3 regions of the Acidovorax sp. GW821-FHT09A11 genome follow, and region 2 is predicted to be linked to each of the others. Evidence: predicted binding sites of a transcription regulator. Region 2 holds the regulator's gene; each other region holds the start of a gene.
What was found. Region 2 encodes FNR, which switches genes on or off when oxygen is low (the NO sensors DNR and NnrR bind a similar motif). Its sites were predicted from a motif close to TTGATNNNNATCAA; they were not measured.
Positions count from the first base shown of each region.

Region 1: clpB (ATP-dependent chaperone ClpB) is a predicted target of FNR. The motif match lies at 2,163-2,176, and genes of this name have one in related genera.
Region 3: cyoA (ubiquinol oxidase subunit II) is a predicted target of FNR. The motif match lies at 3,019-3,032, and genes of this name have one in related genera.

Region 1 covers NZ_JBWKPS010000005.1:66,297-76,408, reverse strand. Annotated here, with positions in the region: gene AC07PV_RS14660 (IPTL-CTERM sorting domain-containing protein) at 1-2,092, shown strand, start outside; gene clpB (ATP-dependent chaperone ClpB) at 2,252-4,858, shown strand; gene AC07PV_RS14650 (hypothetical protein) at 4,934-5,293, shown strand; gene AC07PV_RS14645 (coniferyl aldehyde dehydrogenase) at 5,414-6,853, shown strand; gene AC07PV_RS14640 (ATP-binding response regulator) at 6,825-8,705, opposite strand; gene AC07PV_RS14635 (response regulator) at 8,692-9,327, opposite strand; gene AC07PV_RS14630 (hypothetical protein) at 9,491-10,090, shown strand.
Region 2 covers NZ_JBWKPS010000002.1:382,340-392,451, forward strand. Annotated here, with positions in the region: gene AC07PV_RS05805 (cyclic di-GMP phosphodiesterase) at 1-312, opposite strand, end outside; gene AC07PV_RS05810 (sulfite exporter TauE/SafE family protein) at 523-1,281, opposite strand; gene hemN (oxygen-independent coproporphyrinogen III oxidase) at 1,287-2,669, opposite strand; gene fnr (fumarate/nitrate reduction transcriptional regulator Fnr) at 2,856-3,578, shown strand; gene AC07PV_RS05825 (hypothetical protein) at 3,644-3,937, opposite strand; gene AC07PV_RS05830 (FixH family protein) at 3,989-4,270, opposite strand; gene ccoG (cytochrome c oxidase accessory protein CcoG) at 4,343-5,788, opposite strand; gene ccoP (cytochrome-c oxidase, cbb3-type subunit III) at 5,877-6,797, opposite strand; gene AC07PV_RS05845 (cbb3-type cytochrome oxidase subunit 3) at 6,822-6,959, opposite strand; gene ccoO (cytochrome-c oxidase, cbb3-type subunit II) at 6,972-7,604, opposite strand; gene ccoN (cytochrome-c oxidase, cbb3-type subunit I) at 7,622-9,061, opposite strand; gene ccoS (cbb3-type cytochrome oxidase assembly protein CcoS) at 9,126-9,263, opposite strand; gene AC07PV_RS05865 (heavy metal translocating P-type ATPase) at 9,263-10,112, opposite strand, start outside.
Region 3 covers NZ_JBWKPS010000002.1:624,142-634,253, forward strand. Annotated here, with positions in the region: gene AC07PV_RS06990 (ExbD/TolR family protein) at 1-360, shown strand, start outside; gene tolA (cell envelope integrity protein TolA) at 392-1,357, shown strand; gene AC07PV_RS07000 (MFS transporter) at 1,475-2,815, opposite strand; gene cyoA (ubiquinol oxidase subunit II) at 3,129-4,190, shown strand; gene cyoB (cytochrome o ubiquinol oxidase subunit I) at 4,249-6,255, shown strand; gene cyoC (cytochrome o ubiquinol oxidase subunit III) at 6,248-6,892, shown strand; gene cyoD (cytochrome o ubiquinol oxidase subunit IV) at 6,895-7,314, shown strand; gene AC07PV_RS07025 (SURF1 family protein) at 7,319-8,134, shown strand; gene AC07PV_RS07030 (ATP-binding protein) at 8,115-9,440, shown strand; gene AC07PV_RS07035 (response regulator transcription factor) at 9,449-10,000, shown strand; gene AC07PV_RS07040 (sulfite exporter TauE/SafE family protein) at 10,040-10,112, opposite strand, start outside.

The sequences.
Region 1 (10,112 bases), on a different contig from region 2:
ACGCAGCTACGGCATCCCCGAGCGGGACGCGCGCGCGGTGGCGGTGGCCGACTTCAACGAGGACGGGCGGATCGACCTGGCCGTCGCCTACGCGGATGAATCCAGCGTCTGGATCCTGCGGGGCGATGGCCAGGGCGGCTTCGTGTTGTCCACGCGGCTCGATACCGGGGCGCAGGTGCGCGCGCTGGCCGCTGGCGACCTCGACGGGGATGGTCACGCGGACCTGGCGGTGGTCAGCGAAACCGACCGGAGCGTCATGGTCTATCTGGGCCGGGGGGCGGGCGACTTCTCCCTGGCGGGCCAGGGTTTCTTTACCGGGCTGTCGCCCAGGTCGATCGTCACCGGGACATTTCGCGGGCCGGGCTACCCTGCCCATGCCGCCGTGTGGGCGCTGGAGACGACCAGCTCGCTCGAAGCCATCCGATGGGTGGGCGTCACGCCCCTAGGCGCCGTCGACATGCTGGACATGACGGTGTGGCAGGGCGTGCGGGGCTTCGCGCCGGTCGATGTCAACCAGGATGGGCGCACCGACCTGGTGGCCGCGACCTCGGCGGGCACCGTGGGCACTTCGCTGTCCGCCGCTTCGCAGCCGCTGGAGCCGGTCTACCTGCCAGTCTCGGCCGGCCCGCTGGGCGCGGTCGCGGGGTGGGGCGTCGCGGGGCGGGCGGGGGTGTTCACGGCCGCCGGCACGCAGATCGCGTCCCTGGCCGCGGCGCCCGGGCAGGCGATGGGCGTGGTGGGACAGTACGGCGCAGGGCTCGCGGCCAAGGCGCTCGCGGCCGCGGATTTCGATGGCGACGGGCTGCCCGACGTGGTGGGCGCCGACGCGTCGGGTGGGATCGCCATCCTGCGCGGGCAGGCCGGGGTGGGCGCTCTGGGCCTGCCTGTCGCGCGGTTCGCCGGAGGCACGGCCGAGCAGATGGCGGTGGCCGATTTCAATGGCGACGGCAGGCCGGACGTCGCCATTGCCAACGGTATCGCGGGCATCACGGTGCTGATGAATGCCTCCCCGTCGGCCGATGCCGCATTGGCGTCCCTGGCGCTGTCGCAGGGTGTCCTCAGCCCCGCGTTCCAGCCGCAGGTAGTGGCGTATGCGGCTGGCGTGCCGCATGCGGTGACCGCGCTTTCCCTGACGCCCGTCGCCGCCGATGCCGGGGCCTCCATCACCGTGAACGGCACGCCCGTGGCCAGCGGCTCCGCGACGCCGCCCCTGGCCCTGGTGCCGGGTGCCAATGTGATCCAGGTGGAGGTGCTCGCGCAGAACGGCGTGGCCCGCCGGACGTACACCATCACCGTGGTCCGCGACCAGACGGTCCGGCACGCGGTCACGGCCCTGGCGGGCTCGGGTGGCAGCATCGGCCCGGCCGGCACGGTCGACGTGGCGCAGGGACAGACGCAGGCCTTCACCGTCACGCCCGGCGCGGGTTACCGCATCGCGTCCGTGGCGGGCTGTGGCGGCAGCCTGGCCGGTAGCACCTACACCACGGCAGCGGTGACGGCCGCCTGCACCGTGCAGGCGCGTTTTGAAACCCTGCCCACACCGACGAACACCGGGTCGGGGCCCGTCAACGTGGGCGTGGTGGATGGCAGCACGGGCTGCCAGCTGGACCTGGCGGGCACCGGCCCGGTGGCGGCGCCGGCGCCGTACCCCGGCGCCACCTTGCCGCACGGGGCGTTCCGCCTGCGGCTCATCCATTGCCAGCCGGGTGAGACGGTGCGTGTGGCGGTGACCTTTCCAGACCTCACGGGCTTCACCGTGAAGAAGTACGGGCCCACACCCGACAGCCCCTCCTCCAGCCGATACTACGACCCCGTGAACCTGCAGATCAGCGGCAACACCGTGGCCTACGATGTGACGGACGGTGGCTGGGGGGACGACAGCTTTGGCGCGCAGGATGGCACCATCAACGACCCTGTCGTCCCCGTGCTGCTGGCGCCTGGCCCGGTGGCGATCCCCACGCTGTCGGCCGGGGGCCTGGGTGGGCTGGCCGCCTTGCTGGGGTTGCTGGCCTTGCGGGGCGGCCGGCGCACGGCCCTGCGGGCCCACTGGGCCGGTACCTGGTCCGGAGTTTCGAGAGAAATCAGCCGCTAGCGCTTGATGGTAAAACGCTGGCAGCTATAAAAATGGTAGCTAATGGGGAAGCCATCGGCTGGATGATTCGCTGACGCAGGTCAATCGGTGGGCGGGGGCAGTGTCTTGAAATCAGGCATACCCCGCCTCAAGTGCTCTGCAATTCGGAGGACATCCACCATGCGTCTCGACAAATTCACCACCAAGTTCCAGGAAGCCCTGAGCGATGCCCAGAGCATCGCCCTGGGCAATGACCACGCCTACATCGAGCCCGTGCACATGCTCGTGGCCATGCTCAAGCAGGACGACGGCCCCAAGGCGCTGCTGCAGCGCGCGGGCGCCAATGTGCCCGGCCTGCTGGCTGCGGCCGAGGCCGCCGTCAAGCGCCTGCCCCAGGTGCAGGGCAACGAGCAGGTGCAAGGCGGCCCGGAGCTCGGCCGCGTGCTGCAGGCCACCGAGAAGGAGGCCATCAAGCGCGGTGACCAGTTCATCGCCAGCGAGCTGTTCCTGCTGGCCGTGATCGACAGCAAGGGCGAGGCCGCCAAGATCGCCAAGGACAACGGCCTGACGCGCAAGAGCCTGGAGGCCGCCATCGACGCCGTGCGCGGCGGCCAGAAGATGGACAGTGCCGAGGCCGAGGGCCAGCGCGGCGCCCTGGCCAAGTACTGCATCGACCTGACCGAGCGCGCGCGCATCGGCAAGCTCGACCCCGTGATCGGCCGCGACGACGAGATCCGCCGCGCCATCCAGGTGCTGCAGCGCCGCACCAAGAACAACCCCGTGCTCATCGGCGAGCCCGGCGTGGGCAAGACGGCCATCGTCGAAGGCCTGGCCCAGCGCATCGTGGCCGGCGAGGTGCCCGAGTCGCTCAAGAACAAGCGCGTGCTGTCGCTGGACATGGCGGCGCTGCTCGCGGGCGCCAAGTTCCGCGGCGAGTTCGAGGAGCGCCTGAAGACCGTGCTGAACGAACTGGCCAAGGACGAGGGGCAAACAATAGTCTTCATCGACGAGCTGCACACCATGGTGGGCGCGGGCAAGGCCGAGGGCGCGATGGACGCGGGCAACATGCTCAAGCCAGCGCTTGCGCGCGGCGAGCTGCACTGCGTGGGCGCGACCACGCTCGACGAGTACCGCAAGTACATCGAGAAGGACGCCGCGCTGGAGCGGCGCTTCCAGAAGATCCTCGTGGGCGAACCCACCGTGGAGGCGACCATCGCCATCCTGCGCGGCCTGCAGGAAAAGTACGAGGTGCACCACGGCGTGGACATCACCGACCCGGCCATCGTGGCCGCGGCCGAGCTGTCCAACCGCTACATCACCGACCGCTTCCTGCCCGACAAGGCGATTGACCTCATCGACGAGGCCGCCTCCAAGATCAAGATCGAGATGGACTCCAAGCCCGAGGTGATGGACAAGCTCGACCGCCGCCTGATCCAGCTGCAGATCGAGCGCGAGGCCGTGCGCCGCGAAAAGGACGAATCCTCGCAAAAGCGCTTTGCGCTTATCGAGGAAGAGATCGCCAAGCTGCAAAAGGAAATCGCCGACTACGACGAGATCTGGCAGTCCGAAAAGGCCCAGGCGCAGGGCAGCGCGCACGTGCGCGAAGCCATCGACAAGCTCAAGTTCCAGATCGAGGAATTCACCCGCAAGGGCGACTTCAACAAGGTGGCCGAGCTGCAGTACGGCAAGCTGCCCGACCTGGAAAAGCAGCTGAAGGAAGCGCAGGCGCAGGAGGATGGCAAGGACGGCGCTCCCGCCACCCGCCGCCTGCTGCGCACGCAGGTGGGTGCCGAAGAAATTGCCGAGGTGGTGAGCCGCGCCACGGGCATTCCGGTGGCCAAGATGATGCAGGGCGAAAAGGACAAGCTCCTGCTGATGGAGGCCAAGCTGCATGAACGCGTGGTGGGCCAGGAGGAGGCGATCGCCGCCGTGGCCAACGCCATCCGCCGTTCGCGCTCGGGCCTGAGTGACCCCAACCGCCCCACGGGCTCGTTCCTGTTCCTGGGCCCCACGGGCGTGGGCAAGACCGAGCTGTGCAAGGCGCTGGCGGGCTTTCTGTTCGACAGCGAGGACCACCTGGTGCGCATCGACATGAGCGAGTTCATGGAAAAGCACTCGGTGGCCCGCCTGATCGGCGCGCCGCCCGGCTACGTGGGCTACGAGGAGGGTGGCTACCTCACGGAGGCCGTGCGCCGCAAGCCCTACAGCGTGCTGCTGCTCGACGAGGTGGAGAAGGCCCACCCGGATGTGTTCAACGTGCTGCTGCAGGTGCTGGACGACGGCCGCCTGACCGACGGCCAGGGCCGTACCGTGGACTTCAAGAACACGGTGATCGTGATGACGAGCAACATCGGCTCGCACCTGATCCAGGCCATGGTCGGACAGGACTCCGAGGACATCAAGGAAGCGGTGTGGGGCGAGCTCAAGAACCACTTCCGGCCCGAGTTCCTCAACCGCATCGACGAGACCGTGGTGTTCCACGCGCTGGACGCGCAGCACATCGCCTCGATCGCCAAGATCCAGCTGCAACTGTTGCAAACCCGGCTGGCGAAGATGGATTTGGAGTTGCAGGTGTCGGACGCAGCCTTGGCAGAATTGGCCAAGGTGGGGTTCGACCCGGTGTTTGGTGCGCGGCCGCTCAAGCGGGCGATCCAGCAGCGCATCGAGAACCCTCTGTCCAAGCTGTTGCTGGAAGGGCGTTTCCCGCCCAAGAGCGTGATCCCGGTCACCGTGAACCCGGTGCTGGAGCCGGGTGTGTTCCAGTTCGGCGTGGCCCCGCAGGAGTGATGCGGGCCCGGGAAGGGATAGCGGCCCTAGTCAGGGCTGCCATCCCTTCCCCAAGATGTGAAGGAGAGGTGTCGTTTGAATGAATTTGTTGCGGGCGTTGTGCGCCTGTTGCTGCGGGTGGTGGTCATCGCCATGGGCCTGGTGCTGTTCGCCAGCCTGCTGATTGCCATGATGGTGCTGGCGCTGGTGTGGACGCTGCGCGCAGGCTGGGCACGCCTCACAGGCCAGCCGGTGACCCCCTGGGCCATGCGCATGGATCCCCGCACGGGGTTCAGCACCGTGTTTCGCTCCACGGAGCGCTGGTCGTCCGGTCGCCGTGGCCCGGCGCCCGCGCCCGACGATGCCGGCGGCGAGGCCGCGGCCGCGTCGCGCCGTGGCGGCATCCTGCCCGGCGCCGCCGAGGTGACCGACGTCGAGGCGCGGGACGTGCGCTGACCCGGCGCCGCACCCTGCCTTCTTGCACTGCGCAGCGCCCCCGCCTGCGCGGCCCGTCCGCGCCCTGCCTCCCCGGTTTTTTCGTGGCGCGCCTGTCGGGGCGTCTTCTATGATCCGACCATGACACCTGCCGATATCCACGCCCACTTCGATCTTCAACGCCAGGCCAGCCGCGAGCATGTCGATGTGCCGCTGCTGGTGCGCCGCGAGCGGCTGCTGCGCCTGTCCAAGATGCTCGACGAGCACGGCCCGGTGCTGGCGGCTGCGGTGCAGGCCGATTTCGGCATGCGGTCCCCGCGCCTGACCGAGGTGGCCGATTTCTTCGTGCTGCGCACCCTGCTGTCGCACACGCTGCGCCATCTGGCGAAATGGATGAAGCCCCGGAAAGTGCGCACGCCGCTGTACCTGCAGCCCGCCCGTGCCTGGATCCAGCGCCAGCCCCTGGGGGTGGTCGGTGTGATCGCGCCGTGGAACTACCCCGTCCAGCTGGCCCTGGCGCCCGCCATCACCGCGCTGGCGGCGGGCAACCGCGTGATGCTCAAGCCCAGCGAGCTCACGCCGCACACCTCGGCGCAGCTGGCGCTGCTGGTGGCGCAGTTCTTTTCGCCCGACGAGTTCTGCGTGGTGCAGGGCGATGCGAACCTGTCGGCGCTGTTCGCGTCGCTGCCGTTCGACCACCTGGTGTTCACCGGCTCCACCGCCGTGGGCCGCAAGGTGGCCCAGGCGGCGGCGCAGCACCTCACGCCCACCACGCTGGAGCTGGGCGGCAAATCGCCGTGCATCATCGACGGCCATTGCGACATGCAGGACGCGGCGCTCAAGATCGCGCACGGCAAGCTGCTCAACGCCGGCCAGACCTGCATTGCCCCCGACTATGTGCTGCTTCCCCGGGGCCGCGAGGGGGAGTTCGCGCAGGCCTACCGGGCCGCCGTGGGCCGCCTGTTTCCCACCATCGAGGGCAATGCGGACTACGCCTCCATCATCACGGCGCGCCACCATGCCCGCCTGCGCACCATGCTGCAGCAGGCGCAGACCCAGGGCGCCGAGGTGCAGACCATCGAGCCGGCCGAGGGCAAGCCTGTCGTCCACACCGTGGGCACGCTGGGCGATGGCGCCAGCCGCCAGATGCTGCCCACGCTGGTGTTCGGGGCCACGTCCCAGATGCAGCTCATGCAGGAGGAGATCTTCGGCCCCATCCTGCCCGTGATCTCCTATGAACGGCTCGACGACGCCATTGCCCACATCAATGCCGGGCCGCGCCCGCTGGCGCTGTACTGGTTCGGCCAGAGCGAAGCGGTGCAGGGCGATGTGCTGCGCCGCACCGTGAGCGGCGGCGTGACGGTGAACGACACGCTGATGCACATTGCCCACGACAACCTGCCGTTTGGCGGCGTGGGCGACAGCGGCTGGGGCGCCTACCATGGCGAGCAGGGCTTTCTGCGCTTTTGTCACCAGAAATCCGTGCTGGTGCAGTCGCGCTGGGCGATGGGTTCGCTGTTCTATCCGCCGTACGGCGCGAAGTTCGACCAGGTCATGGGGCTGCTGCGGCGCTGGCTGTAGCCTCCGTGCCGCCGTCCGGCGGCAAGGGCTCCATCGTGCTGGCGGTTTGAGGGTGCGTGATGAGCTGGACCATGGCGCTGCGCAACTGGCCCGTGGACACGGGCTTGTGCAGCAGCAGCGCTGACGTGGACTGCGCATCGCGCAGGCGCTGGGGCGATGTGTCCCCCGTCATGATGATCGCGGGCACCGGTGTTCCCAGGTAGGCGCGCAGGGCCTGCAGCACCTGTTTGCCGGTTTCTTCGTGGCGCAGGCGGAAGTCCGTGATGATGATGTCCGGCGTGATGTCTTCCAGGCGCTCCAGCGCATCGGCGCTCGATTCCGCGGTGATGCACTGGCAGCCCCAGCTTTGCAGCAGCGACTGCATCCCGATGCGCACGGCTTCGTCGTCGTCGATGGCCAGCACCTTCAGGCCCGCAAGGCTTCGGGCATCCGGAGCGGGGGCGGTGTCGTCTTCCAGCGCGCCCTGCCAGCGGTCCAGCCACAGCCGGAACACCGAGCCCCGTCCCGGCTGGGAGAGCACTTCCACGGAGGTGTTCATCTCCCGCGCCAGCCGCTGCACGATGGCCAGGCCCAGCCCCAGGCCCTTGCGCCGGTCGCGCTCGGGGTTCCCGAGCTGGTGGAACTCCTTGAAGATGTGTTCCCACTGGTGCTGCGGGATGCCGGCCCCCGTGTCCCACACCTCCAGTGCCAGGCGCTTGCCGCGTGTGCGGCAGGCGATCAGCACGCCGCCCCGGGCGGTGTAGCGCAGGGCGTTGGAGATGAAGTTGTGCATGACCAGCCCGACCAGCGAGCGGTCGGCATGGGCCGCGGCCGAGGTCTCCCGCGTGCGGTACACGAGGCCCGCCGTATCCGCCTGCACGCCGAATTCCTGCTCCAGCGCCGTGAGCAGCGGCTGCACGGCAAAGGCTTCGGGCCGCACCTTGACGACACCGGCTTCCAGCCGCGAGTAGTCGAGCAGGGTGGTCAGCATCTCGGCGGCGGCGCCCGAGGCCGCATGCGCGTGCCCCAGCACGGTGAGCTGGTGGTCGTTGAGCGGGCTGCGCTGCAGCGACTCCAGGAACAGGCCCATGGCATGCAGGGGCTGGCGCAGGTCGTGGCTGGCGGCGGCCAGGAAGCGGGACTTGTCGCGGTCGGCCTGCTCGGCGGCCCCCTGCGCGGCCAGGGCGCGCTGCGACTCGGCGCGCAGCTCGTTGACGAGCCGGTCGTTCTCCAGCTTGAGCGCGATGCTGCGCCGGGTGGCCCGGTCGGCGGTGCGCGCCTGCATGCCGGTGAGCGCGTAGTAGACCCCCGTGAGGAACAGCGCGGGCCACATCACGGGCCCGCCGGCCAGGGCGACGGCCATCATCACGCCGCCGATCGCGCAGGTGAGGTAGGTGACATAGGCGCGGTACAGGGGGGCGCCCAGCCCCAGCGCGCCGGACGACACCGTGCTGATGATGCCGATGGCGTAGATCACGCTGTCGGACGTGCCCCAGTAGAGCACCACATACCCCAGGCTGCCCCAGCTCAGGCCCATGGCGGCCATGCAGGCGATCAGCTTGCGCGCCGCCTGCGGCGCCGGGTCGGTGAAGGGCGCGATGCTGCGCAGGGTGAGGTACACCCCGGCCACCACCAGCGTGTGCGACACCAGCCAGACCGTGATGGCCTGCGTGTCGGCCACCCGCGCCATGACCCACAGCGTGCCCAGGGCGGTGGCCAGCGACGCCAGCAGCGTCATCGGGAAGTTTTGCCGCAGCAGGGCCACCTGTTCGCGCAGCACCTCGTCGCGCTCCCACACCGGCCACCCCCAGCGGGTGGGGGGCAGCACGGCATCGGCGGCAGGCGCCCCCCGCAGGGCTTCAGAGTGTGTCATGGAGCTGGGGGGTGGACAGGCCCAGGCGCTGCGCGGCGAGCAAGGCCGCGCTGCGGCTGTTGACGCCCAGCTGCGCGAAGATGGCGGCCACGTGCACGCGCACCGTGTTCTCGCTCAGGCCCAGGTCGCGCGCGATGACCTTGTTGGGCTTGCCGGTGCACAGCAGCGACAGCACGTCGAGCTGGCGCGCGGTCAGCGAGGGCGTGTCGGGGCCGCGCGTGGTGGCGCTGTTGCCGCTGTTGATCGGAAAACACGGCTGGCCCGACAGCGCGCAGGTGATGGCTTCCAGGATGTCTTCGGCGCTGGCGGATTTGGGCAGGAATCCATCGGCGCCGCGCGCGCGTGCCTCGTGGATCGCATCGGGCGCCACGCTGGCCGAGACCAGGACGATGCGGGCCCTGGGGCAGGCCTGGCGCAGCAGGCGCAGGCCGTCCAGGCCGCTCATGCCGGGCAACTGGATATCGAGCAGCACCAGATCCGTGTCCGCCAGCTGCTGCGCGCAGGCATCGGCGATGGAGCCCGCCTCCGCAATCGTGCCGACGCTCGGATGGTCCTGCACGATCAGGCGCAGGCCTGTGCGGAACAGGTTGTGGTCATCCACAAGCAAAAGGCGGGCAGTCATACGGCAAGTATTGCGCACAACACGCTGTTGCGGACTAGTCCATTTGTGCGATGGACGCCCGGTTATGCACTTTCTAGACTTTCCGTCAAGCATTGAAAAGCACCTGGAGTGCGCACCAATGCGCAAACCTCGTCTTCATCCTTCGTTTTTCAAAGGTGCTCCCATGACAGCCAATGCCTTCCTCGATGGTTCAGCCTCCCCCGATGCGTCCCACCACCGCGATGAGCGACGACCGGCCGCCGCAGGGGGAGGGCATGGCACGGCCTCCTCGGGCCTGGGGGGCAATACGGTGGCGCGGATCGTGGAGGAAAACTGCCCCGGCATGCTGGCATCGGCCGGGGTGGTGATCGAGCACCTGGACGCCCAGGCCGGGACCTGGCAGTTTTCGACGGACGACGGGTGCACATGGCGCGCCATCCGCACCGACCTCGTCAACCGCCCCGGCAACCTGGGCCTGGCGCTGGACCGGGATGCGCGGCTGCGCGTGCTGCCCTTTTGCGGCCACCGCGTGAGCGGGGCGCGCGTGGCATTTCACACCGTGCAGCGCAGCCATGCGCAGGGCAATGGCAGCTACCGGGCCTATGCCAGCGACGAACGCGAGGACGGGTCGCGCACGGTCACGCTGGTGCTGGGCCTTGCGGCCATCAACGGCACGCCCCCGGCCGTGCATGTGCCGCGCCCCCGCAACAAGCGTGCGCTGGTCCAGCGTGCCGCCGCCGCCGCGGCCGGTGCCTCGCTCTCGGGCTCCATGGCGCTGGCCTGACGCGCGCAGGGCTGCCCGCGCC
Region 2 (10,112 bases):
CAATTCGCGCCGGCGCTGCGCCTCCGGGTCCACGGTGGCCGTGGCGCCGGGGGCATCCGGTCCCTGGGCCGAGGGCACCGTCATCTCCGGCACGCTCCAGGCGGCCGGAACCAGCTCCCGTTGCTCCGGATCGCTTTTCTTGGGGACGTATCGCACCTCGGTGAGCCCCAGTTCCCGCAACGTCGCGATCTGGTCCGCCGATGCCACCCGGAAACTGCTCACCGGGAACGGATGGTGCATCCAGCCCACATCGAGCTGGATGTACATGCCGACGCGCAGTTGGCTGATATCGATGAGGATGGAGGAGTTCACTTCGGGGCGCGCGAAACATGGAGACGTGAATGCCACCAATAGTTACACAGATTATCGCCAGTTCGAAGGCCTTGTCGAAGGAGCCCACCCGCGCCGCGGCGGCACGGCAACACTTGCCTGCCCGAAGGCGCGGGGCGGGGCAATCCCCCTCATGGGGATGTGGGTTACCGAAACCGCCGCGCCCTCAGGCCGCCGCGGCCCGAATGCACGCTAGCGGCACCACAGCGAGGGTTTGTAGACGAGGTCCATCCACAGTGCCCAGCTTGCCACCGCGCAGAGCAGGCCACCGGCGGCGCGCGTCCCCCAGTCCGCGCGCACGGTGTTGAGCCGGGCCCGCAACCGCGTCCAGGCCCAGGGCCCGCCGACCAGCCAGACGCCGCTGCCAATGCCAAAAAGCGCCATGGACAATGCGCCCTCCAGGGGCCCTCCGCTCAAGGCAGCCACCAGCAGCGCCGAATACAGCAAGCCACAGGGCATCAGCGCCCAGAGAAACCCCGCGGCAAGAATGCCTCCCGGGGCACGGACCAGAGGCCGCACGCGCTCCCACACGCCACGGCCCGCCTGCTCCACCCAGAGCGGCTGCCGCGCCTGGACCATCAGCATCAGCCCCCACGCCATCACCGCGACGTGCATCAAGGTCCACGCCGGGCGCAGTGCCATGGTCTGCTGAGTGAGCCACGCCAGGCTGTCCATGGCCAGGGCGGCCAGCCCGCCCGCCAGCGCATATCCCGTCAGGCGGCCCGCATGAAAGGCCACGGCCCGCCGGGCCACGCCACCGCGCGGTGCCCACCGCACCGCCTGCACCTTCGGGGGAGCCCCCTCCGCCGGCGCCCCGGCGCCCGGGGCGGATGCGCAGCCCGCGCTCCCCTGCCCCACCACGGCGCCACAAGGTGCCGAGCACATGGCCAGGCAATGGGACCCGCCAACGAGCCCCATCAACAAGGCAGTCGAGGCAACCGTTGCAAGCATGGGATTCAGATGATGCGTGAAAAACGCGCTCGGTTGCGGTCTGCCTGCAGATATCGGTCGAAAACCATGGCGATGCCGCGCACGAAGAACCAGCCCATGGCCGTGACCTCGACACCGTCGGGCCTCACCTTGACCAGCCCCTGCTCGGCCATGGTGTCGAGTTGCGCCAGTTCGGCGGAGAAATAGTGCCGAAAATCGAGGAGCCAGGCCTGTTCCATGGGCTCGAACAGCAGTTCTCCCTGGCACATCAAGGACATGATGACGGCGCGGCGCACGAGGTCGTCCCGCGTCAGGGCCAGGCCACGCACCACAGGCAGACGCCCCTGGTTCAGCAGGTCGTAGTACTCATCCAGGGTCTTGGCGTTCTGGCTGTAGGTGGCGCCGACCCTGCCAATGGCCGACACGCCCAGGCCGATCAGGTCGCAGTCGGGCTGGGTGCTGTAGCCCTGGAAGTTACGGTGCAGGCGGCCCTGCCGCTTGGCGACGGCCAGCGAGTCCTCCGGCAGCGCGAAGTGGTCCATCCCCACATACACATAGCCGGCGCCCATGAACGCGTCGAGCGAACGGGAGAGCATCGACACCTTGCCGGAGGCTGCGGGCAGTTCGGCGGAGAGGATGCGGCGCTGGGGCTTGAACCGCTCCGGCAGGTGGGCATAGGCATACAGCGCAATGCGATCAGGCCGCAACTGAACCACCTGCGCCAGCGTGCGGTCGAACGACTCCGGCGTCTGGCGCGGCAACCCGTAGATCAGGTCCACATTGATCGATTCGAAGCCGAGCGAGCGCGCGGATTCCACCAGCGAAAACACCTGTTCGGCGGGCTGGATGCGGTGCACCGCCTTCTGGACCTCGGGGTCAAAATCCTGCACGCCAAAACTCAGCCGGTTGAATCCAAGCTCCGCGAGCACGGCAAGCCGGTCGGCATTGACGGTACGGGGGTCCACCTCGATAGAGTACTCCCCGCCCGGCGCCAGGGTGAAGCTGCGCTGGAGCATCGCCATGAGTTCCCGCAAGCCATCGTCCGACAGGAAGGTGGGGGTGCCGCCGCCCAGGTGCAGCTGGCTCACCACCTGGCCCGTGCCGCAGTGCGCCGTGTGCAGATCGATCTCGCGGCTGAGATAGCGCAGATAGACTTCAGCCCGGTCGTGGTGCTTGGTGATGATCTTGTTGCAGGCGCAGTAGTAGCACAGCGACTCGCAAAAGGGGATGTGCACATACAGGGACAAGGGCAGCGCCTTGGTCAGGGTGCCCATGCGGCGCTGCTCGAGGGCGAGGGCGTAGTCCTCCTGGCCGAAGGCTTCCACAAACCGGTCGGCCGTCGGATAGGAGGTATAGCGGGGGCCTGGTACGTCAAAACGGCGCAGCAGGTCAGGCGAAACAGCGGTCATGGGGCGAATCCTTGCGTACACCTTGACTGTGCCGTAAGCTGCCCCCCATGTCCTTGACATGAATCAAGTGATGGAGTGGCCGGAACAGCGACAATTTGATGCATGTCAGTCGCCTGCCCGCCCTCCAAGAGACTCCCTCTTCGGCCATCGGGCGGTATGCTCGAAACCTAACTCCGCCCTGTGCCTATGAACCCGCTCACCATCAAAGTCGCCTGTTCCAATTGCAACCTGCGCGAGCTGTGCATGCCGGTGGGCCTGAGCGAAGAGCAACTGCACCGCATCGACGAGGTCGTTGCAGTTCGCCGCAAGGTGAAGCGCGGCGGCACGCTGTTTCGCAATGGTGAGTCGTTCACCTCGCTTTATGCCATCCGCACCGGCTTTTTCAAGACCTGCGTGGCCACCGAGGACGGGCGCGACCAGGTCACGGGGTTCCAGATGGCGGGCGAGATCATCGGCCTGGACGGCATCGTGAATGACCACCACACCTGCGATGCGGTGGCCCTGGAAGACGCCGAGGTCTGCGTCATGCCGTTTGACCGCATCGAGGAACTGTCCCGCGAGGTCACCGCGCTGCAGCACCACGTGCACAAGATCATGAGCCGCGAGATCGTGCGCGAACACGGCGTGATGCTGCTGCTGGGCAGCATGCGTGCCGAGGAGCGCCTGGCAGCGTTCCTGCTCAATCTGGTGCAGCGCCTGCACGCCCGCGGATTCTCGCAGTCCGAGCTGGTGCTGCGCATGACGCGCGAGGAGATCGGCAGCTACCTGGGCCTCAAGCTCGAGACCGTGAGCCGCACCTTCTCCAAGTTTGTGGAAGAAGGCATTGTCGAAGTCAAGCAGCGCCATGTCCGCATCCTCGAGACCGACGCGCTCAAGCGCATCGTGAACAACCAGTCCGCCTGCCACTGAGCAAGGCGAGCCAGGTCCGCCCGTCCCGGCAACGCCTTGCCACCGGAGCCCGGCCGGTGCGCTGTTCAAGGGCAGGATGATGTCTTTCGGCAATCATCAGGGCGCTCGCCTTCGGGCACGGGGCAGCGGTTGAGTTCAAAGGGCGACATTGCCAGCAGCGTGGTCAACGCGCTGGAGGCCATGGTGATGGCCCAGAACGCAAAGAACGCGAGCGTGTAGACGCCCTGGCGCGACAGGGCCAGCGGCTGCCCGAACCAATGCAGGTCCTGCGGGTCCACCATCGCAAAAACCAGCATCTCCATCGCGCCCGCCATCAGAAAGGCGGGCCATGCAATCCACATCAGGCGTTGCGTCCACATCGGGGTTGTCTCCTGGTAAGGCCGCGCAGACCCGCTGCTCGGCCAGGGGTTTCAGCGTGGCTGGTCCTGAACCGGTGTCGCCGCGTGGTTGCGGCCCTTCATGGCCGGGGCCAGGCTCTTCTCCGGAGCCTCCAGCGTCTTGTTGATTTCGATGCCCTGGCGGTAGTAGTCCTCGGCGACCACGGGGTCTGGCCGCGAAATCGCCAGCCACAGCGTGACAAAGCCCGCCACGATGACGATGGCAGGGCCGGCGATGATCAGCCAGACGTGGCCGAATTTCCACCAGGGCGCAGCGGTGGCGGGGGCGGAGCCGATGGCTGGATTGGATGGCATGGGTGCTTGCTCCTCAAAAATCTTCTCGGTCATACAACGTCCCCGGGGCCGTGCACCGGGGTGCACGTCGCCTCATCGGGGCACCAGGAATACGGACTTCTCGGTCACATGGGCCGCAGCGCCCACCGCCTGCACATCGAACTGCACGGCATGGGAGCCCGGGGGCGCGGAGCCATACGGTATCTGCAGGCGCACGGCCACCCACCGGGACTCCGCGGGGCCAATGTCCACCTCGGCTTCAGAGGCCACCTCCAGCCCGTCCAGGCCGCGGGCGCCGATGCGGTAGCGCTGGGGGCCTTCGGTGGCGTTCATGATCTGCAGGCGGTAGATATTCTCCAGCTTGCCGCCCGCCACGATGCGCGACAGGGCCGCGCGGTCGCGCACCACATCCACCTTGAGCGGCGTGCGGGTGACCAGGCTGGCCATCATGCCCACGCACAGTGCCACCAGCACGGCGGTGTAGATCAGCACGCGAGGCCGCAGGACGCGCCGCAGGATCTGCGACTGGCTCCAGCGCTGCGCCACGCCGTTCTGCGTGGAAAAGCGGATCAGCCCCCGGGGGTAGTGCATCTTGTCCATCACCGTGTTGCACGCATCCACGCACAGTCCGCAGCCAATGCACTCGTACTGCAGGCCCTTGCGGATATCGATGCCCACGGGACACACCTGCACGCACAGGGTGCAGTCAATGCAGTCACCCAGGCCCTTGGCCTTGTGGTCGATCGTCTTGTTGCGCGGGCCGCGCGGCTCGCCGCGTTCCACGTCATAGCTCACGATCAGGGTGTCCCGGTCGAACATCGCGCTCTGAAAGCGCGCGTAGGGGCACATGTACTTGCACACCTGCTCGCGCATGTAGCCCGCATTGCCATACGTGGCAAAGCCGTAGAACAGCACCCAGAATATCTGCCAGTTGCCCTGCAGCGCCAGCAGTTCCGCGCCGAGCTCGCGGATGGGCACGAAATAGCCCACGAACGTGAACCCCGTCCACAGCGCCACGGTGATCCATACCACCTGTTTGAGAAACTTCTTGCGGATCTTCTCGAAGGTCCAGGGCCCGTTGTCCAGCCGCAGCCGGGCACTGCGATCGCCTTCGATCTTGTGCTCGATCCACATGAACATTTCGGTGTAGACCGTCTGGGGACAGGCGAAACCGCACCACAGCCGCCCCGCCACGGCCGTGAACAGGAAAAGCGACAGCGCCGAGATGATGAGCAGGCCCGTGAGATAGATGAAGTCCTGCGGATAGAGCACCAGCCCGAAAATATAGAACCGCCGTGCCCCCAGGTCGAACAGCACCATCTGGCGCTGCCCCCACTCGAACCAGGGAAGGCCGTAAAAGACCAGTTGCGTGAGAAACACCATGCCCCAGCGCCAGCGTGCGAACAGGCCACTGATGGAGCGCGGGTAAATCTTCTTCTGCGCTTCGTACAAGGAGACGATCTCGCCCTCGGACGAGGCATCGGATGCAACCGGTGCAATCGGAATGACCTTGCGGGCTGGCCCGCTGGGTGGCTTCATGGTGGTGTCGACCTATTGGCTTGGTGTGTCTTCAGCAATGGGGCAAAAAACCGGGGGCAGCGCCAGGGGGCGCACCACCCGGCCCGGATCAGCGCACCGCGGCAGCCTGCTTGCCGTTGGACAGGCCCCATACGTACGCAGACAGCACGCCGATCTGCGCTTCCGTCAACTTGTCGGCCTGGGCCGGCATCTGGTTGACCTTGCCGTTGTTGACCATGGCGGTAATGGCCGCCTCGCCCCAGCCATGCAGCCAGACGTCGTCGGTCAGATTGGGGGCACCCAGCGCCTGGTTGCCCTTGCCGTCCATGCCATGGCAGGCCGCGCATGCCGTGAACTTGGACTTGCCCAGCGAAGCACGCAGCGAATCGTGCGGGCTGCCCGACAGGCTCAGCACATAGTGCGACAGGTTGCGCACGTCTTCGGGCGTGCCCACTGCGGCCGCCATGGGAGGCATGTTGCCCACACGGCCCTTCTCGATCGTTTCACGGATCTTCTCGGGCGCCCCGCCATGGAGCCAGTCACCGTCCGCCAGATTGGGGAAACCCTTGCTGCCGCGCGCGTCGGAACCATGGCACTGAGCGCAGTTGTTCATGAACAGGCGCTCGCCAATGGCCTGGGCCTGCGGGTCCCTGGCCACGTCTTCCGGCTTCATCGAGGCGAAACGGGCATACAGCGGCTCCAGTTCAGCCTTGGCCTTGGCCATCTCGGCTTCGTATTCGCCCTTCTGCGTCCAGTTCAGCTTGCCGGTGAAACTGCCAAGGCCTGGGTAGGCGGCCAGGTAGCCGAAGCCGAAGACGATGGTGATGACGAACAGCCAGACCCACCAACGCGGCAGGGGGTTGTTCATTTCGACCAGGTCCTCGTCCCAGACGTGGCCCGTGGTGTTGTCGGCCGTGGCCATCACCTTCTTGCGGCCTGCCATCCATAGCAGGATGCCGCAGGCGATGATGCCGACCAGGGTCAGCGTGGTCACAAAGACCGACCAGAAATTGCTGGTGAAGTCACTCATGGGGTGTTCTCGTTCTGGTGGGGGTCAATCTTGTTCAAAGGGCAGCCGAGCGGCCTCGTCAAACCGGGCCTTGTTGCGGCCCCGGTAGGCCCAGACCCAGATGCCGACGAAGCAGGCCATCGAGGCCAGCGTGGCGACGATGCGCATGGTGGTGATGTCCATTGCGAACCTCCTTTACTTGAGCGCACGGCCCATGACTTGCAGGTAGGCGACCAGCGCCTCCATCTCGGTCTTGCCCTTGACGTCGGCCGCGGATGCCGCGATCTGCTCGTCCGTGTAGGGCACGCCGACGGTGCGCAGCGCCTTCATGCGCGGCGCAACGCTCGCGGGGTCCACCGCGTTCTTTTCCAGCCAGGGATAGGCGGGCATGTTCGACTCAGGCACCACGTCGCGCGGGTTGTTCAGGTGGATGCGGTGCCACTCATCGCTGTACTTGCCGCCCACGCGGTGCAGGTCGGGTCCGGTGCGCTTGCTGCCCCACTGGAAGGGATGGTCGTACACGAACTCGCCCGCTACCGAGTAGTGGCCGTAGCGCAGCGTCTCGGCGCGGAAGGGGCGGATCATCTGCGAATGGCAGTTGTAGCAGCCCTCGCGGATATAGATGTCGCGGCCCACCAGTTGCATGGCGTTGTAGGGCTCCACACCCTTGACCGCCTCGGTCGTGGACTTCTGGAAGAACAGCGGCACGATCTCCACCAGGCCGCCAATGGCGATCACGAGCAGGATCAGCACGATCATCAGGAAGTTGTTGGTCTCGACTTTCTCGTGGGAGAAGCCGGTCGAAGAAGATGGATTGTTGTTGGACATGGGTTATCTCCTTCGGCTCAGGCGTGCGCAGCATTCACGGCGGGAATGGCAACCTTGACCGAACGGCCCGAGATCGCTGTCACCCACACGTTCCAGGCCATGACCACCATGCCCCCCAGATACAGCAGGCCGCCAGCCACACGGATCACATAGAAGGGGTACGTGGCCTTCACGCTCTCGACGAAGGTGTAGGTGAGCGTGCCATCGGGATTGATGGCGCGCCACATCAGGCCCTGCATCACGCCGGCGATCCACATGGCGGCGATGTACAGGACGATGCCGATGGTGGCCATCCAGAAGTGCAGCTCGATCGCCTTGATGGAGTGCATCTTCTCGCGGCCGAACAGGCGGGGAACCAGGTAGTACAGCGACCCCATCGAGATCAGGCCCACCCAGCCCAGGGCGCCGGAGTGCACGTGGCCCACGGTCCAGTCGGTGTAGTGGCTCAGGGCATTGACGGTCTTGATGGACATCATCGGGCCCTCGAACGTGGACATGCCGTAGAACGACAGCGACACGATCAGGAAACGCAGGATCGGGTCGTCGCGCAGCTTGTGCCAGGCGCCGGACAGCGTCATCACGCCGTTGATCATCCCGCCCCAGCTGGGGGCCAGCAGGATCAGCGAGAACACCATGCCCACCGATTGCGTCCAGTCGGGCAGCGCGGTGTAGTGCAGGTGGTGGGGACCGGCCCACATGTAGGTGAAGATCAGCGCCCAGAAGTGGACGATGGACAGGCGGTAGCTGTACACCGGACGGCCTGCCTGCTTGGGGATGAAGTAGTACATCATCCCGAGGAAGCCCGCCGTGAGGAAGAAGCCCACGGCATTGTGGCCATACCACCACTGCACCATCGCATCCTGCACGCCCGCATAGGCCGAGTAGCTCTTCATGAAGCCGGCGGGAATCGCTGCGCTGTTGACCACATGCAGCAATGCCACGGCCAGGATGAACGCACCGAAGAACCAGTTGGCCACATAGATGTGCTTGACCTTGCGCACACCGATGGTGCCGAAGAACACGATGGCGTAGGACACCCAGACCAGCGTGATCAGGATGTCGATGGGCCATTCAAGCTCGGCGTACTCCTTGCCGGAGGTGTAGCCCAGCGGCAGGCTGATGGCGGCGGCCACGATGACCAGCTGCCAGCCCCAGAACGTGAACGCCGCCAGCGGCCCGGCGAACAACCGGACCTGGCTGGTGCGCTGCACCACGTAGTAGCTTGTGGCGAACAGCGCGCAGCCGCCAAACGCAAAAATCACCGCGTTGGTGTGCAGGGGGCGCAAGCGCCCGTAGCTGAGCCAGGGTATGCCAAAGTTGAGTTCAGGCCAGGCCAGCTGGGCGGCGATGATGACGCCCACCAGCATGCCAACCACCCCCCATACCACGGCCATGATAGAAAACTGCCGCACCACCGTGTCGTTGTAGTGCGCAGCATTTGTTTTTGGAGAATCCATCGGGCACCTCTTTGTATTGCAGTAAGAGTTTGTTGCAGCCAGCTTTTCAGGGCATTGACACAAGTCAATCGTCTCGGAGAATCCGTTCACCTTCTTGCTCGACGCTCTCGAACTGGCCGTGATGAACCGCCCACCACAGTCCTGCAAGAACCATCAAGACCAGCACCACGGACAGCGGAATCAGCAGGTACAGAATGTCCATCAGGCGGCCTTCAGCGTTGTCTTGGTGATTTCAATGGCCGGAGCACCCTCTGGCGGCAGCGGCGCTGCGCCCGAGGAAGACAACGGCGGAAGATCTCGTGCAAGGCGCGCGGCATTGAGGACCACCAGCAGCGAACTCAGCGCCATTCCCAGCCCGGCGAGCCAGGCGGGCATGAAACCCGCCACGGCCAATGGAACACACAGGGCGTTGTAGCCCGCGGCCCACCACAGGTTCTGGCGCACCACACGCAGGGTGCGCCGCGCCAGCAGCACCGTTTGCGGCACCAGCGCCAGGCTGTCGCCCAGCACGACAAAATCGGCCTGCGCCTGCGCCAGCGGCACGGCGCGGCCAAACGCGAAGGACACATGGGCGCCTGCCAGCACCGGGCCATCGTTCATGCCATCGCCCACCATGGCCACGTGGTGGCCGCCGGCCTGCAGCGCCTGCAACGCGGCCAGCTTGCCCTGGGGCGTGCACTCCCCCGCCGCCTGCGCTATGCCCGCCTGCGCAGCCACGCGCCGCACCGACACGGCCCGGTCACCGGACAGCAACTGCACCGCCAGGCCGGCATCCGCCAACGTCGTCACCACGGCCGGGGCCTCGGCGCGCAGAGCCTCCACCAGGTCGAAGCGCGCCAGTTCCAGCACCCGCCCGTCGGGGCGCTGTTCCGACAGCACCACCTGCAGTGCGGCGCCGTCCTGCGGCGCCACGCCCGCATGGCGGGCGGAGCCCAGCCGGAACGTGCGGGCAGGCTCCGCGCCCAGGCCATCCCGCGCCACGGCCACCAGGCCGAGCCCGGCTTCCTCCTGCAGGCCGCTCACGATCCAGCGCCCGTCGTCCTGCGCGCCA
Region 3 (10,112 bases), 240 kb from region 2:
GACGTGATGCTGGTGCTGCTCATCATCTTCATGGTGACGGCCCCCATGCTCACGCCCGGCGTGGTCGACGTGCCCAGCGTGGGCAAGGGCAAGAACATGCCCAAGGTGGTGGCCCAGGTCATCGTCAACAAGGACGGCTCGCTCCAGTTCAAGACGCCCGAGGCCACGCGCAGCCTGAGCCAGCGCGAGATCGGCGATGCCGCCAGCCGCTGGCAGAAGGCCCAGGGCGCGGACAGCGCGAGCGCGGTGGTCATCAGCGCCGACAAGGGTGTGCAGTACGAAAACGTGGTGAAGGCGATGGACGCCCTGCAGAAGGCGGGCGTGCAACGGGTGGGCCTGTCCGTCAAGCAGGGCGGCTGAACCGAAACCGCGCTCCGCACTCTCACCGCCCATGCACGCCCACACCGACCGCGACCAGTTTGCCCCGCCCCGCCCGCCGGCACGCCTGCGCGCCATCACGCTGGCGGTGCTGGTGCACGCGGTGCTGATCGGCGCGCTGACCTGGGGCGTGAACTGGAAGAGCAGCGCCGACCAGCCCGCGGTGGAGGCCGAGCTCTGGGCCGCCGTGCCCCAGCAGGCCGCGCCCCGTGCCGTGGAGCCCCCACCACCGCCGCCCGCTCCCCCCGAAGTCCGCACCCCCACGCCGCCGCCACCACCGCCACCGCCCCGCGCGGTGGAACCGCCGGACACGCGCGAGGCCGACATCGCCATCGAGCGTGAAAAGAAGCGCCTGGAACAGGAAAAAAAGGCCCGCGAACAGCAGCAGGAGCGTGAAAAGCGCGAACGTGAACGCAAGGAAGACGAGCGCCGCGACCGCCTGGAGCAGGAGAAGAAGGAACGCCTGCAAAAGGAAAAGGAAAAAGAGCAGCGTGAAAAGCAGCTGGCCGAGCAGAAGAAGGCCGAGCAGGACAAGCAAAAGAAGCTGGCCGAAGACAAGCGCAAGGCGGAAGAAGCCACCAAGCGCAGGACAGAGGCCGAGGAAAAGCAGCTGGCCAAGCAGCGCGAGGACAACCTGCGGCGCATGCAGGGCCTGGCGGGCGCCACCGGCAGCGAAAATGCCACCGGCACCGCGCAGCGCAGCGCCGGCCCCTCGGGCAGCTACGGCGGCAAGGTGGCGGCCAAGGTCAAGCCCAACATCGTGTACCCCGATGCGATCTCGGGCAACCCGCGCGCGGAGGTGGAGGTGCGCCTGTCGCCCGATGGCACCATCGTCGGCAAGCGCCTCGTGCAGTCCAGCGGCAACAAGGCCTGGGACGAAGCCGTGCTGCGCGCGCTGGACAAGACCGAGACCCTGCCGCGCGACGTGGATGGACGCGTGCCGCCTTCCCTGACCATCGGTTTCAGGCCGCAGGACTGAGCCCCAAAAACAAAGCGCCCGGTACTTCCGGGCGCTTTTTCTTTGGCTTTTTGACCTCCAGCGCTTGATGGGCAAGCGCCAGAAGCTATCTATTCGATAGCAAAATACCCGCCATTGCTACCGGTCGCGCCGCTCCATGCGGCGGTTCAGATTGAGGGCACCCAATGTGCAGGCCACGCCGGACAGCAAATACACCGTCACCGCCAGCAGCCCGAATTGGGAGGACAGGTACAGGGCCACGAGGGGCGCGAAGGCGGCGCCAATGATCCAGGCCAGGTCGGCCGACAAGGCGGCGCCCGTGTAGCGGTACTGGGGCGAGAAATTGGCGGTCACCGTGCCAGAAGCCTGGCCGTACGACAGGCCCAGCAGCACGAAGCCCAGCAGCAGGAACATGGTGCTGCCCACCTCGCCGGAGTTGAGCAGCACCGGCGCCATGAAGCTGAACACGCCAATCATCACCGCCATGCCGCCCAGCAGCTTGCGGCGGCCCAGGTGGTCCGACAGCCAGCCCGACACCATGATGGCCCCCGCCGCCAGGAAGGCGCCCACGATCTGCACCCCCAGAATCTGCGTGACGGGTTGTTCCGAGTACAGCGTGATCCACGACAGCGGGAACACCGTGACCAGATGGAACAGCGCAAAACTCGCCAGCGCGGCGAAAGCACCCAAAAGCACATTGCTGCCTTCGTCGCGCACCACGCGGCTCACGGGCACGGGCTGCAGTTCGCGCTCCTGCAGCAGTTCGGCGTACGACTGGCCCACCACCAGGCGCAGGCGGGCGAACAAGGCCACCACGTTCACCGCGAACGCCACGAAGAACGGATAGCGCCAGCCCCAGGCCAGGAATTCCTCGACGGTGAGGCTGCTGTACAGATAGGCAAACAGGCCCGCGGCCAAGACAAAGCCCAGCGGCGCGCCCAGCTGCCCGATCATGGCGTACCAGCCCCGGCGGTGCCGGGGGGCGGACATCGCCAGCAGCGACGGCAGGCCGTCCCACGAGCCGCCGAGCGCCAGCCCCTGGCCGATGCGCAGGATCAGCAGCACCACGATGGCGGTCATGCCCACGTCCTTGTAACCCGGCAGGAAGGCCATGGCCACCGTGCACACCCCCAGCAGGAACAGCGCGATGGTCAGCTTCGTGCCCCGGCCCCAGCGCCGCTGGATGGCCATGGAAATGGCCGTGCCCACGGGCCGCACCACGAACGCCACGGCCAGCAGCGCAAAGGCGGCGAGCGTGCCATCCAGGCGCGACATGAAGGGAAACAGGAACGACGGGAACACCAGCACGCAGGCGATCCCGAAAACGAAGAAGTCGAAATACTCGGACGACCGCCCGATGATCACGCCCACGGCGATTTCGCTGGGAGTGACATCTTCATGCGTGTCCGCCCGGGAGAGAGAGGCTGGGCTTTCTTCGAAGCCGGCCGCGGGGTAGGTGGCAGAGGCGGGGCTGCTCATGAACAGGACTCCTTGTCGTTGTCGGAAAAAACCAGGACGGCTGGGCTCGTCCGCCTGATTTTCAGGGATCGCGCTGCCCGCAAAGGCACCGGGTACCTAGGTTTTACCCGCAAGCCTGCCCCGGGACAAGTACGCCTGGGCCAGGGCGCCGTGCAGGACAACGCCGGCTCTGCCCCCATGCCCTGGATGGGGGGCAACAACCTTTGACCCTGGACAAAATGTCCAATGGACAAAAAAGCTAGCGATATTACATTCTGCGGTATCCCGACATCCGCGTTTACCCTCGAATCAACGCCTTGGTAGCGCCTTTCACATGTTCAAACTTCCTCACTTTCGCGGGCCTGCCTGGCTCGCCGCCGCTGCTGCCCTGGGCGGCCTGGCCGGCTGCAGCAAGGCGGTGGTCCTCAACCCGGCGGGCGACATCGCGGCCCAGCAGGGCCACATGGTCATCCAGGCCACCTTGCTGATGCTCATCATCATCGTGCCGGTGATCGCCCTCACCCTGTGGTTTGCCTGGAAGTACCGCCAGAACAACACCGCCAACACCGAGGAAGACTACGACCCCGACTGGCACCATTCCACCACCCTGGAGCTGGTGATCTGGACGGTGCCGCTCATGATCATCATCGCCCTGGGCGCGCTGACCTGGATCGGCACGCACAAGCTCGACCCGTACCGTCCGCTGGACCGCATCTCGGCCACCAAGCCCCTGGACACGCAATCCACCCCCATGGAAGTGCAGGTGGTGGCCATGGACTGGAAGTGGCTGTTCCTGTATCCCGAGCTGGGCATCGCCACGGTCAATGAACTGGCGGCGCCGGTGGACCGGCCCATTCTCCTGAAGCTCACGGCCACGTCCACCATGAACGCGTTCTACGTGCCCGACCTCGCCGGCATGATCTACGCGATGCCCGGCATGCAGACCGAGCTGAACGCCGTGATCAACCAGCCCGGCGTGTTCCACGGCATGGCGTCACACTACAGCGGCTCGGGCTTTTCGGGCATGACCTTCAAGTTCCACGGCCTGGTCCAGGGCGACTTCGAGCAGTGGGTCGCCAGGGCCCGGTCCGAGGGCAAGCCCCTGACCCGCCAGGCCTACATGGCCCTGGCCAAGCCCAGCGAACGCGACCCCGTGCAGCGCTTTGCCAGCGTGGAAGAAGGCCTGTACGACAAGGTGCTCAACCGCTGCGTCGAGGACGGCAAGATGTGCATGCACCACATGATGGCCATCGACGAGAACGGTGGCGATGCCTACGTGCGCGCCATGGGCCTGAACCTGCCCCAGGACGTGTGCACCTCGCAGAACGCCGCCCAGGTGGTGGCCGCCCTCGAGTCGCGCCACGCCATTTCCACCCGCAGCACCGCCGCCCAATGACCCGCCTCAGCCCCGCCCTGCCGGCCGCCGGCGCCCACGCCCAAGAAGACTGACCGCCATGTCCTCCTCACCTGTTACCGCACCCCACTGGGCCCTGGGCCGCATCACCTGGGATTCCATACCGATGGCGCACGAGCCCATCGTGCTCTGGACCTTTGTCGCCACCGTGCTGGGTGGGCTGGCCGTGATGGCCGCCATCACCAGGTTCCGCCTGTGGGGCACCCTGTGGCGCGACTGGATCTGCAGCATCGACCACAAGAAGATCGGGATCATGTACATGATCCTGGGCGTGGTGATGCTGCTGCGCGGCTTTGCCGACGCCGTGATGATGCGCCTGCAGCAAGCCATGGCCTTTGGCGACAACATGGGCTACCTGCCGCCGCACCACTACGACCAGATCTTCACCGCCCACGGCGTGATCATGATCTTCTTCGTGGCCATGCCGCTGGTCACGGGCCTCATGAACTACCTCGTGCCGCTGCAGATCGGCGCACGCGACGTGTCGTTCCCGTTCCTCAACAACTTCAGCTTCTGGATGACCACGGCCGGCGCCGTGCTGGTGATGGTGTCGCTGTTCCTGGGCGAGTTCTCCACCTCCGGCTGGCTGGCCCTGTCCAACCTCGGCGCGCAGGACCCCGGCGTGGGGCTGGACTACTACATCTGGGCGCTGCAGATCGCGGGGGTGGGCACCACGCTCTCGGGCATCAACCTGATCGTCACCATCATCAAGATGCGCGCGCCGGGGATGAACCTGATGAGGATGCCCGTCTTCACCTGGACGGCCCTGTGCACCAACGCGCTGATCGTGGCCTCGTTCCCGGTGCTCACGGCCGCGCTCGTGCTGATGTCGCTGGACCGCTATGCCGGCACCAACTTCTTCACGAACGACCTGGGCGGCAACGCCATGCTGTACGTGAACCTGATCTGGATCTGGGGCCACCCCGAGGTGTACATCCTGATCCTGCCGTGCTTCGGCATCTTCTCCGAAGTGGTGGCCACGTTCTGCAGGAAGCGCCTGTTCGGCTACACCTCCATGGTGTATGCCACGGTGGTGATCACCATCCTGTCGTACCTGGTGTGGCTGCACCACTTCTTCACCATGGGCTCGGGCGCGAGCGTGAACACGTTCTTCGGCATCACGACGATGATCATCTCGATCCCCACGGGCGCGAAGATCTTCAACTGGCTGTTCACCATGTACAAGGGCCGCATCCGCTTCGAGCTGCCCATGATGTGGACCGTGGCCTTCATGGTGACGTTCGCCATCGGCGGCATGACCGGCGTGCTGCTGGCCGTGCCACCGGCCGACTTCGTGCTGCACAACAGCCTGTTCCTGATCGCCCACTTCCACAACGTGATCATCGGGGGCGTGCTGTTCGGCCTGTTCGCGGGCATCAACTACTGGTACCCCAAGGCCTTCGGCTACAAGCTGGACCGCACCTGGGGCGTGCGCTCCTTCTGGCTGTGGGTGGTGGGCTTCTGGGTGGCGTTCGGCCCGCTGTACGTGCTGGGCCTGATGGGTGTCACGCGCCGTGCCAACCATTTCGAAGACCCGTCCCTGCAGATCTGGTTCGTGATCGCAGCCGTGGGCGCGGCCATGATCGCGGCCGGCATTGCCTGCTTCCTGATCCAGATCGTGGTGAGCTACCTGAAGCGCGAAGAGCTGCGCGACCACACGGGCGACCCGTGGGACGCGCGCACGCTGGAATGGGCCACGTCCTCGCCCCCGCCCGACTACAACTTCGCATTCACGCCCGTGGTGCACGAGATCGACGCGTGGTGGGACATGAAGAAGCATGGCTACCGGCGTCCCCTCGCCGGTTTCCAGCCCATCCACATGCCTGCCAATACCGGATCGGGCGCCGTGATCTCGGCCCTGTCCCTGGTGCTGGGCTTCGCATTGATCTGGCACATGTGGCTGCTCGCGGGCGTGTCGTTCGCGGCCGTGGTCCTGGCGGCCATCATCCACACGTTCAACTACCAGCGCGACTTCCACATCCCGGCCGCCACCGTGGCCAAGACGGAAAACCACCGCACCCAACAACTGCGTGCCAGCCATGTCTGATATCCGATACACCCCCGGCGCGGCAGGCGCCGCCAGCGCGGCGCTCGCGCCGCGCGACTACCACCTGGCGCACGAGCCCCATCCCGAGAACGGCACGGCCCTGGGCTTCTGGCTCTACCTGATGAGCGACTGCCTCATCTTCGCCGCCCTGTTCGCCACCTACGGCGTGCTCGGCCGCAGCTATGCGGCCGGCCCCACCGGCGCGCAGCTGTTCGACCTGACGCTGGTGGCCATCAACACGGCCTTCCTGCTGCTGTCGTCCATCACCTTCGGCTTCGCCATGCTGCGCAAGCAGCTGGGCGACGCCAAGGGCACGCTGCTGTGGCTGGCCGTGACGGGCCTCTTCGGCCTGTGCTTCCTGGGCCTCGAACTCTATGAGTTCGCCCACCTGATCCACCAGGGCGCCACGCCCCAGCGCAGCGCCTTCCTGTCGGCCTTCTTCACGCTGGTGGGCACCCACGGCCTGCACGTGACCTTCGGCCTCGTATGGCTGGTGGTGCTGATGGTGCAGATCGGCAAGCATGGCCTGATCCATGAAAACAAGCGCCGCCTGATGTGCCTGTCGATGTTCTGGCACTTTCTGGACGTGGTCTGGATCGGCGTCTTCACCTTTGTGTACCTGATGGGGGTGCTGTAACCATGAGCGCGCAACACACACACGCACACGATGCCCACGGCCACGGCGATCACCCCCATGAGGTGGGGCCGCACAGCAGCCTGCGCGACTACACGATCGGCTTCGTGCTGTCGGTCGTTCTCACGGCCATCCCCTTCTGGCTGGTCATGGCCAAGGTGATCGCCGACCGCAACACCGCCGTGCTGGTGCTGGGCGCCTTCGCCGTGGTGCAGATCCTGGTGCACATGGTGTATTTCCTGCACATGAACGGCAAGGTCGAGGGAGGATGGACCCTCTTGTCCACCATCTTCACCGTGGTATTCGTGGCCATCGCCATCAGCGGCACGCTGTGGGTCATGTTCCACATGAATGCCAACATGATGCCCGCGCACCCCACTCCCACGCCGCCGGCGCACGAAGCGCCGGGGCATTCGACGCCCTGACACCTTGACGCCAGAGCCCTCCCCCGCGCACGCGCCCTTCGCCCGGCGGCGGCTCCGCCAGGCGGCCCTCGTGCTCGTGGGCATCGCCCTGTTCTCGGCATTTGCCGCCCTGGGCACGTGGCAGGTCCAGCGCCGCGCGTGGAAGCTCGCGCTCATGGAGCGCGTGGAGCACCGGGTACATGCGGCTCCCGTGGCGGCGCCACCTGCCAGCCAGTGGCCCCGGGTCAACGCGGCAGACCACGAATACCTTGCCGTCACCCTGCAGGGCCGGTGGCTGGCAGACAAGACGGTCCTCACCCAGGCGGTGACGGAGCTGGGCGCGGGCTTCTGGGTCATGGCCCCGCTGCAGCTGGACGACGGCACGCAGGTGCTCGTGAACCGCGGTTTTGTACCGCAGGCGCAGCGCAACCAGTGGCTCACGGGAGCGGCGCAGCCACCCCGGCCCGTGGCCACCGTGGAAGGACTGCTGAGGATCTCGGAGCCTGGCGGCGGTTTTCTGCGGACCAATGATCCCGCGCAGCAACGCTGGCACTCGCGCGACGTGGCCGCCATCAGCCAGGCACTGGGGCTGCCCCGCGCCGCGCCCTTCTTCGTGGATGCGGGCCTGCCCGCCGCTGGCGGCGCGCCTTCCGTGCAGACCTGGCCCCGCCCGGGCATGACGGTGATCCGTTTTTCCAACAGCCATCTTGTGTACGCGGCGACCTGGTACGGGCTCGCGCTCATGGTTGCGGGCGCCGGCTGGTATGTGGCACGCTATGAACGCCGCCGGCATGGCCCTTCCCGCCGCCCCACGACCACCGATGAACCCCCTTCGCCCTGACGCCGCCACCGCCCTGCCGCAGCGCAATGCCCGCTCGGCCGATGCCGCGGCGGGCATCAAGAATCTCCAGCAGCTGATCCAGCTGCGCTGGATCGCCGTGGTCGGACAGGTGTTCACCATCGAGATGGCGCACTACAGCCTGGGCCTGGTGCTGCCGCAGCGCGAAATGCTGCTGGTGGTGGGATGCCTTGCGCTCTTCAACGTGGCCAGCCTGCTGCGCCTGCGCATGGGCCCCGTGGTGGTGCGCAACGTGGAGCTTTTCCTGGCGCTGCTGATCGACGTCGCCGTGCTCACGGTACAGCTCTACCTGAGCGGCGGCACCAGCAACCCGTTCGTGTTTTTGTACCTGCTGCAGATCACGCTGGGGGCCGTGCTGCTGCGCGGCGCCTACATCTGGTCCATCGTGATCACCACGCTGCTGTGCTTCGGCTTGCTGGCCGTCTACCACCTGCCCCTGGAGCTGCCGCAGGACCTGCACCAGGGCCTGTCCAGCCTGTACGTGATCGGGCTGCTGGTCTGCTTCGCGCTCAATGCCACCCTGGTGGTCGTCTTCATCACGCGCATCAGCCTGAACCTGCGCGAGCGCGATGCGCGCCTGGCGGCCGCGCGCCGGCGCCGCGTGGAAGAGGAACACATCGTGCGCATGGGGCTGCTGGCCTCGGGCGCCGCGCACGAGCTGGGCACCCCGCTGTCCACCCTGGCCGTGATCCTGGGCGACTGGCGACGCGATGAGCGCCTGGCGGCCCATGAACCGCTGCAGGAAGACATCGGCGAGATGCAGGCCCAGGTGCAGCGCTGCAAGAGCATCGTGAGCGGCATCCTGCTCTCGGCCGGGGAGACCCGCGGGGAAGCGTCGGTGCAGACCACCGTGCGCACCTTCGTCGATGCCCTGGCAGAGGAATGGCGCAGCACGCGGTCGATGCCGCGGTTCGTGTACGACAACGACTTCGGCGCCGACACGCCCATGGTGTCGGACACCACGCTCCAGCAGATGGTTTTCAATGTGCTCGACAATGCGCGCGACGCCTCGCCGGCATGGGTGCGCCTGGCCATCACGCGCAGCGCCGATGCGCTGCGCATCACCGTCACCGACGCAGGGCCCGGTTTTGCGCCGGGCATGCTGGCAAGGCTGGGAACCCCCTACCAGTCCACCAAGGAGCGCCCCGGGGGCGGGCTGGGCCTGTACCTCGTGCTCAACGTGGCACGCACGCTGGGCGGCAGCGTCACGGCGCACAACCGCCCCGAAGGGGGTGCCGAAGTCACCATAGAGCTGCCGCTGGCAGCGATCGCCTTGCCTGGAGCCTGACGCGCATCATGGATACCGACACAGAAAAAGAAGAACGCCTGTTGCTGATCGTGGAAGACGACGAGGCCTTTGCCCGCACGCTGGCGCGCTCGTTCGAGCGGCGCGGCTACCGCGTGCTGCAGGCCACGGGCCTTCCCGAGGTCGAAGCCCTGCTCGCACAGCACACGCCCGGCTATGCGGTGGTGGACCTCAAGCTCAAGGGCGAAGCCTCGGGCCTGGTCTGCGTGCAGAAGCTGCATGCGGCCAGCGAGGCCATGCTCATCGTGGTGCTCACAGGCTTTGCCAGCATCGCCACGGCGGTGGAGGCCGTGAAGCTGGGCGCATGCCACTACCTCGCCAAGCCGTCCAATACCGACGACATCGAGGCCGCCTTCGGGCTCAAGGCGGGCAACACCGACGTGGAGCTGACGAACCGGTCCAGCTCCATCAAGACCCTGGAATGGGAGCGCATCAACGAAGTGCTGGCCGAAACCGGCTTCAATCTCTCGGAAGCGGCAAGGCGCCTGGGCATGCACCGCCGCACCCTCACCCGCAAGCTGGAGAAAAAACAGGTCCGGTAACGGGCCGGCAGGCGAGGAAACAGCGCCCCGCGCAGCGCCCTAGCGCGACGCAAAACCATGCCATGCCAGCACGTCCACCACCATGGCCACGCCCAGGGCCAGCAGGCCCAGC